2 regions of the Salinivibrio sp. AR640 genome follow, and region 1 is predicted to be linked to the other one. Evidence: predicted binding sites of a transcription regulator. Region 1 holds the regulator's gene; the other holds the start of a gene.
What was found. The regulator CRP, encoded in region 1, controls carbon source genes, mostly activating them, when cyclic AMP is high. The targets are predictions, from matches to a motif close to TGTGANNNNNNTCACA.

Region 2: the regulator CRP is predicted to act here: its motif matches at 1,833-1,848, upstream of BZG75_RS05770 (CTP synthase).

Annotation. Positions count from the first base shown of each region.
Region 1 covers NZ_MUFD01000026.1:29,394-33,611, reverse strand. The annotation lists gene BZG75_RS12515 (hydrolase) at 1-93, shown strand, start outside; gene BZG75_RS12510 (YheU family protein) at 241-459, shown strand; gene BZG75_RS12505 (phosphoribulokinase) at 516-1,385, shown strand; gene crp (cAMP-activated global transcriptional regulator CRP) at 1,635-2,267, shown strand; gene BZG75_RS12495 (DUF1338 domain-containing protein) at 2,386-3,177, opposite strand; gene astD (succinylglutamate-semialdehyde dehydrogenase) at 3,188-4,218, opposite strand, start outside.
Region 2 covers NZ_MUFD01000007.1:46,405-50,622, forward strand. The annotation lists gene relA (GTP diphosphokinase) at 1-933, shown strand, start outside; gene mazG (nucleoside triphosphate pyrophosphohydrolase) at 983-1,777, shown strand; gene BZG75_RS05770 (CTP synthase) at 1,933-3,567, shown strand; gene eno (phosphopyruvate hydratase) at 3,642-4,218, shown strand, end outside.

The sequences.
Region 1 (4,218 bases):
GGTTTTGTTACCGGCAGTTGGCGCCAGCCACAGTTCTGGCTGGAGCAGTCGGTGCCTCACTGGTTAGCCTCACGCCTTTGCTCGTCCCGTTAAAAAGGGACGCCACGCAAAGCAAAAAAGACCGACGCACATTGATCTACTGCATTGTGTTGAATGATTGGGTAAAATGCGAGCTGATTCACAATATCAGCATCAAGCACCCTAACGTCTCAGCCATAAATCAACAAAAGGTGATGTAGTATGATGGTTCCTTGGCAATCGGTCCCTGAGGAAACACTGACTCGTTTAATCGAGCACTTTGTGTTACGGGAAGGAACCGATTATGGTGAGCAGGAAGTCAGCTTTGCACAAAAAGTGGCGGATGTTCGCCAACAACTGCAATCCGGCGACGCCGTGATTGTGTATTCTGAGTTGCACGAGACAGTGGATATTCGTCGTAAGGAAGCACTCAGATCTTAGCATCGCTGTACGCAATAAACAGCGATACACATTCAGACTGAATGACAGGGCGCGTCATGTCGGCTAAACATCCAATCATCGCGGTCACCGGCTCTTCAGGAGCAGGGACCACCACCACGTCCGAAGCATTCCGTAAGATGTTCCAGATGATGAACATCAAAGCGGCGTGGCTAGAAGGGGACAGTTTCCATCGCTTTACGCGACCGGAAATGGACGTCGAGATCCGTAAAGCACGTGAGCAAGGACGGCACATTAGTTACTTTGGCCCCACCGCCAATGATTTTCCGCGATTAGAGCAGTTTTTCCGTGAGTACGGTGAACTCGGCACAGGCAAATATCGCCGCTACTTGCATACCTTTGATGAAGCGGTGCCCTACAATCAAATGCCAGGGACCTTCACACCATGGCAGGATTTACCCGACAATACCAACGTACTATTTTACGAAGGCTTGCACGGCGGTGTGGTTGATGGTGAGGTCAATGTCTCCCAACATGTCGACCTATTGATTGGTATGGTCCCGATCGTCAACCTTGAGTGGATTCAGAAATTTGTCCGCGATACCCGCGATAGGGGCCACTCACGCGAAGCGGTCACCGACTCAATTGTGCGGTCGATGGACGATTATTTGCATTATATTACGCCGCAATTCTCACGCACTCACATTAACTTTCAACGGGTGCCGACGGTCGATACCTCCAACCCACTGAACGCCAAAGGCATTCCTTCGTTGGATGAGAGCTTTGTGGTGATCCGCTTTCGAGGGATGAAAAACGTCGACTTTCCTTATCTGCTGCAAATGATCACGGGGTCTTTTATGTCACGGCATAATACACTCGTCGTGCCAGGCGGTAAGATGGGCTTTGCGATGGAACTTATCATCCGTCCATTGATTCAGCAGCTAATCGAAAAAGGCAAGATTGGCTAGGGCGTAGCGCATCTATCGTGTATTACTTCTCAAGCCGTGATCTTAGCCACGTTTTTGCCAGGTTTTTAGGCGGTTGGCCTAGATCAAAATCAAGAAATTGCTAACAAAAAAAGATACACTCTTGTTAACATACAGTGAGCTTGTAGCCCGCGCCCAGACTTCGTATTCTGTGCATAGATCTGGTGGGTTACCCCTCAGACAAAGATAGGACGTTGTTGCCGGGCAACACATGCAGAGGAAATAAGTTATATGGTTCCAGGAAAACCTCAAACAGACCCTACACTCGAGTGGTTCCTTTCACATTGTCACATCCACAAGTATCCGTCTAAAAGCACGCTGATTCATGCAGGCGAAAAAGCGGAGACCTTGTATTACATCGTGAAAGGGTCTGTCGCCGTTCTAATCAAAGATGAAGAAGGCAAGGAAATGATCCTGTCTTATCTTAACCAAGGTGATTTTATCGGTGAGCTAGGCCTTTTCGAAGATGATCAGGAGCGTACCGCTTGGGTTCGGGCTAAGTCTCCTTGTGAAGTGGCAGAAATCTCATTCAAAAAGTTCCGCCAACTGATCCAGGTTAACCCTGATATATTAATGCGTTTGTCCTCACAAATGGCGCGCCGTTTGCAAGTGACCAGCCAAAAAGTGGGGGATCTTGCCTTCCTGGACGTCACGGGCCGTATTGCGCAAACCTTGTTGAATTTAGCGAAGCAACCCGATGCCATGACGCACCCTGATGGCATGCAAATTAAGATCACACGTCAAGAAATTGGCCAAATCGTTGGGTGTTCGCGTGAAACCGTGGGGCGTATTCTTAAAATGCTGGAAGAGCAAAATCTTATTTCAGCCCATGGTAAAACCATCGTGGTATACGGTACCCGCTAATCACAGCGCTCTCTGTATTCCCAACCGACGCCCTGGCGTCGGTTTTTCTTTTTAAAACAAAAAAAAGGAAGAGCGAACTCTTCCTTAACTGTGTATGCCTCGTTATATCAGCTATTTATTAGTGCGTGCTCTCAAAAATTTTATCCGCTGAAGCGGCAACAAATCCCTGGTACAACTCACCGTTGGGCAACACATAACGCTTAGCAAACTCATAAAACCCACCTGGAATGGTTTGCGTGCCATCAGAGAAAACAACAGCGACACGGTCAGCCATGGTGGAGGATTGCTCCAGATAAACGGATGCGTCCCCTTTTACTTCACCACCCGCTTCGTTAATTGCAAAGCCATTGTCTCGCAGCTTTTGATTAACCGATTGGCAATGATCATGAGCCTTTAACTGATTGACACTCACCGTGAAATGATTCGCACCATAACCGTGCGCGGCTACCCAGGACGCGTATTCACTCTCCTCAGCAAGCGCTTGATAGGTGGCGCTATCGATGTCCCAAAGCCGCCCCTGATGAAGAAAATCGCTCCCTGTTAGTGACGACGCATCGACTTGTGCCACCAGCTTGTGAACAATGGCTTGCAGCGCAGGCGAGCATTGCTCGACCATCAATTCACTGATAAACACTTTCGGCATCAAAGGATCGGGGTGCTCGAAATGGCAGGCATTGAGCTTTTTCGCTTCAAAGGTATAGTCCCCTTTTTGCTGATAGCCTAGCGCCAGGAAGGGGCGCGCCAAGACCTCAAGCCCAACCTTGGGCAAACCAAATGTCCGCAAGGCAATATGATCATTGATTAAAGGCTGCCCTTCTTCGAGCAAGGCATGTACCTGATGTGCCGATGGGCAAAGACGGTTAATATAGTCTTGCCATAATTTATCGAATAACGCTTGGCCACTGTCCATGTTGGTCTCCTTAATCTTGTTGAGTCGGAATACCGGGGGCGAACGTCTCAGGCAGTACCACCTGCTCCCCTTCCATTGATGCCATGGGATAAGCGCAATAATCGGCGGCATAGTAAGCGCTTGGACGTAAATTACCCGACGCACCTGGCCCGCCAAATGGCGCATCACCGCTTGCCCCTGTCAACTGACGATTACGATTCACAATCCCTGCGCGAATATGATCGAGGAAGTATTGCCATTCGCCCTCGTCTTCACTGATAAGGCCTGCCGACAAACCATAGCGGGTATCATTCGCCTTCGTGATCGCATCAGCCATATCCTGATAGCGCTGCACTTGTAGTAGCGGACCGAAATACTCTTCGTCGGGTAACGCTTGAATGCCACTCACATCTAAAATCCCTGGAGAAATCACCGCATCGTGTAAATGCTCGCACTCTATGACGGGGGTTGCTCCCAGATCGATCAATTTTTGTTGTGTGGCCAAAATCCCCTCGGCGGCAGCCATTGAAATTTGGGCGCCCATGAAAGGTGCGGGATCATCAAACTGTCCGCCCACTCGCACGGTTTTGGTCCATTGTGCTAGGCGAGTCAAGATCTTGTCACCCACTTCTCCCTCAGGCAGTAGCAGGCGGCGTGCACACGTACACCGCTGACCGGCACTGAGGTAGGCCGATTGAATAATGGTGTATACGGTGGCGTCTAAATCACCGAACTGATCACTCACCACCAAGGGGTTATTGCCCCCCATTTCCAGCGCCAGCATTTTATCGGGCTGGCCAGCAAACTGACGATGAAGAATATGCCCCGTATTGGCGCTACCGGTAAACAATAAACCGTCAATACCGCGCGCTTGGGCCAGCGCCTCACCGGTATTGCGCCCACCTTGTACCAGGCTGATCAGTCCTTGCGGTAATCCCGCTTCGAGCCAATAGCCCAAAGTCTTCTCTGCGACTTTTGGCGTCAGCTCAGAGGGTTTAAATACTACGCTGTTGCCCGCCAATAAAGCTGGAACAATGTGGCCATTAGGTAGATGCCCAGGGA
Region 2 (4,218 bases), on a different contig from region 1:
CATTCAGAAGTGGGTCATCGTTGCATTGGTGCCAAAGTAGAAGGGCGAATTGTTCCGTTCACCTATCACCTACAAATGGGCGACCAGGTTGAAATCATCACGCAAAAAGAGCCTAACCCGTCGCGAGATTGGCTCAATCCCAGCCATGGATTTGTTAACTCAAGTCGTGCGCGCGCCAAAATAAATGCTTGGTTCCGCAAGCAAGACAAAGACAAGAACATTGCTGCCGGTAAAGAAATCTTGGATACCGAGCTACAAAAAATTGGCGGCATCAGTAAAGATGCCAATTTGGCGCTAAAACGCTTTAACGTTAACACGCTGGACGAGCTTTATGCCGGCGTGGGCAGTGGTGATTTGCGCATTAATCAGGTAGTGAACCATATTAATGGCCTGATTAATAAACCGAGCTTGGAAGAAGAAGAGCAGCAGTTGTTAGAAAAACTGCAGCAAAGCGAACAAAAACCGAGCACCGGCAAAGCCCACCGCGATGCCGTGGTTGTCGAAGGTGTTGATAATCTGATGACGCATCTCGCGCGCTGTTGCCAGCCGTTGCCGGGGGATGACATTAAAGGATTTGTTACCCAAGGGCGTGGTATTTCGGTCCACCGTGCAGATTGCGAGCAGCTCAATGAGCTTAGTCATCATGCACCGGAGCGGATTATCGCCACGGTGTGGGGAAAAGGCCATATTGGTCAATACCATGTACGCATTCGCCTTTCGGCAAACGAACGTACCGGGCTGGTCAAAGATATCAATAACGTGCTAAGCAATGAGAAAGCACGGGTAGCCGGGATGCAAAGCCGGGTTGATTATAAAAAGCAAATGTCGATCATGGACTTTGATCTCGAAATCTCTGATTTAGATACCTTAAGCCGCGTTGTAAACCGGCTTGAACAAGTGAAAGATGTGGTCGAAGCGAAACGTCTCCGCTAATACATTCGCCCTGTTTCGACAGGGCGTTTTTTCATGAAGGAACCTTCTTATGGCGTCAATTGACAACTTACTGACGATCATGGCGACCTTACGCGACCCTAATCATGGTTGTGACTGGGACAAGGCACAAACCTTTGCCTCTATTGTGCCTCATACCTTAGAAGAGGCGTACGAAGTGGCTGACGCCATTGAGCGTGAAAACTGGTCGGACCTAAAAGATGAGTTGGGCGACCTTCTTTTTCAAATTGTGTTCTACAGTCAATTAGGGCGCGAACAACATCGATTTGATTTTGACGATGTCGTCAGTGCGGTGTGCGATAAGCTCACACGTCGTCACCCTCACGTATTTGGTCCTAAAGATGCTAACGGGAAGCCATTAAGCTCGCCTGATTGGGAAGGTATTAAGGCGCAAGAGCGCGCAGAGAAAATGCCCTCAACCCAATCCTGCAGTCTATTAGATGGCGTGACTCAGGGGTTGCCCGCGTTAACTCGCGCCCACAAGCTACAAAAACGATGTGCAAGGGCAGGGTTTGATTGGCCAACCGTGGCGCCGGTTATCGAGAAGGTGCGAGAAGAGCTGGAAGAGGTCGAACATGAATTGGCACAGACACCGGTTGACGCAAGCCGTGTGGAAGACGAAGTTGGCGATCTTTTGTTTGCTGTCGTCAATGTCGCGCGCCACCTAGGCACGGATGCTGAGCAGGCGTTGCGCGCAGCCAATCAGAAATTTGAACGTCGCTTTCGTAGCGTTGAAAATCAATTACGTGATAGTGGAAAAAATATTCAACAATGTCAGCTGGATGAACTAGAATCGGCGTGGCAAGCGGTTAAAAAAGACGAGTAAGGCAATATCCTGTAATTGGCATAATTGATTTGTGACAATTAAAAACACCAGGGTGTGTGGTAGCTTTCACATTGTGGGAGTCAGTGGGGTCTGGTATCATAATATCCCGTCCAGAACTTCATTTATTTCCTCTAAATCCAACTCTCAGGTTTAGCATGACGACGAACTACATTTTTGTTACGGGCGGTGTTGTATCCTCCCTCGGTAAGGGTATTGCTGCAGCCTCATTAGCAGCCATTCTTGAAGCGCGTGGCCTTAACGTCACCATCATGAAACTCGACCCTTATATTAACGTGGATCCAGGGACAATGAGCCCTACCCAGCACGGAGAAGTATTCGTCACGGAAGACGGCGCAGAGACTGACCTTGATCTCGGTCACTATGAGCGCTTCATTCGCACTAAAATGACCAAGCGTAATAACTTTACCTCTGGCCGTGTTTATGCGGATGTACTGCGCAAAGAGCGCCGTGGAGACTACCTGGGGGCGACGATTCAGGTGATCCCACATATTACCAACTCGATCAAAGATCGCATCGTCGCAGGCGGTGAAGGTCACGATATTGTGATCGTCGAGATCGGCGGAACGGTCGGTGATATTGAATCATTACCATTTTTGGAAGCGATTCGTCAGTTGACGGTAGACGTGGGCCGCGAACATGCCATGTTCATGCATCTGACATTAGTGCCTTACTTGGCTGCGGCAGGCGAAGTAAAAACCAAGCCGACCCAGCACTCAGTAAAAGAGCTTCTGTCGATTGGTATTCAGCCGGATGTGCTGGTATGCCGTAGTGAGCGTCCAATTCCTGCCAATGAACGCGCTAAGATTGCGCTGTTCTGTAATGTGGCGGAAAAAGCGGTCATCACCATGAAAGACGTCGACTCTATTTACAAGATCCCATCGTTGATCCGTTCGCAAGGGTTGGACGATTTGGTGTGCAAGCGCTTTGGCATTGAAGCCGTAGAAGCTGACTTGTCTGAATGGGAGCAAGTGAGCTACGAAGAAGCCAACCCAATGGGTGAAGTCACCATTGGTATGGTCGGTAAGTACATTGAATTGCCGGATGCGTACAAGTCCGTCAATGAAGCGTTAAAACATGGTGGGTTGAAAAATCGCCTGACCGTCAACATCAAGTACGTGGATTCACAAGATCTTGAAACCCGCGGCAGTGAAATGCTGAAGGACTTGGACGCGATTCTCGTCCCTGGTGGATTTGGTGACCGCGGCATTGAAGGTAAGATCCTTGCGGCACAATATGCACGTGAAAACAATGTGCCGTATCTGGGTATTTGTCTTGGTATGCAGGTGGCGTTGATTGAATACGCACGTAATGTCGCCGGCATGGAAGGCGCTAACTCGACTGAGTTTAGCCAAGAAAGCCCTTATCCTGTCGTTGGCCTGATCACTGAGTGGGTCGATGAAGAAGGCAAAGTGGAAGAGCGTAGCGAGACGTCAGATCTTGGTGGCACCATGCGCCTAGGCGCGCAGCTTTGCCACTTAGCTGAAGGTTCGAAAGCGCATCAGCTCTACGGCAATACCCAAATCCATGAGCGCCATCGCCACCGTTATGAAGTGAATAATCTGCTACGTCCTAAGCTAGAAAAAGCAGGATTGTCAGTTTCTGGTCTGTCTGCCGATAAAAAGCTGGTAGAGATCATTGAAAACCCAGCACATCCTTGGTTCGTGGCGTGCCAGTTCCACCCGGAATTCACTTCAACGCCGCGTGATGGCCATCCACTGTTTGCTGGATTTGTTGCTGCGGCAGGCAAAAAACAGCGCGGTGAGCTATAAACGACATTCGAGCGGTAGCCCAGAAGGCGGCCGCTCTTTATTTTTAAAAACAATGACAGACGAGAGGAATCACAATGTCTAAGATCGTTAAAGTTCTAGGTCGTGAAATTATTGATTCACGCGGTAACCCTACCGTTGAAGCGGAAGTTCACCTAGAAGGTGGTTTCGTTGGTATGGCAGCAGCTCCTTCTGGTGCATCTACGGGTTCTCGCGAAGCACTAGAACTGCGTGACGGTGATAAGTCACGTTTCATGGGTAAAGGCGTACTGAAAGCGATTGAAGCTGTGAATGGCCCAATCGCAGAAGCATTGCTGGGTAAAGACGCTAAAGCGCAAGCGGATATCGACCAAGTGATGATCGATCTCGACGGTACCGAGAACAAATCTCAGTTCGGTGCTAACGCTATCCTCGCGGTTTCTTTGGCGAACGCCAAAGCGGCGGCAGCGGCAAAAGGCATGCCTTTGTTCGAGCATATCGCTGAGCTAAACGGTACTGCGGGTCAGTTCTCTATGCCTCTGCCAATGATGAATATCCTGAATGGTGGTGAGCACGCGGATAACAACGTTGATATCCAAGAGTTCATGATCCAGCCAGTCGGTGCTAAGACGCTAAAAGAAGCGCTGCGTATCGGTGCAGAAGTATTCCACAACC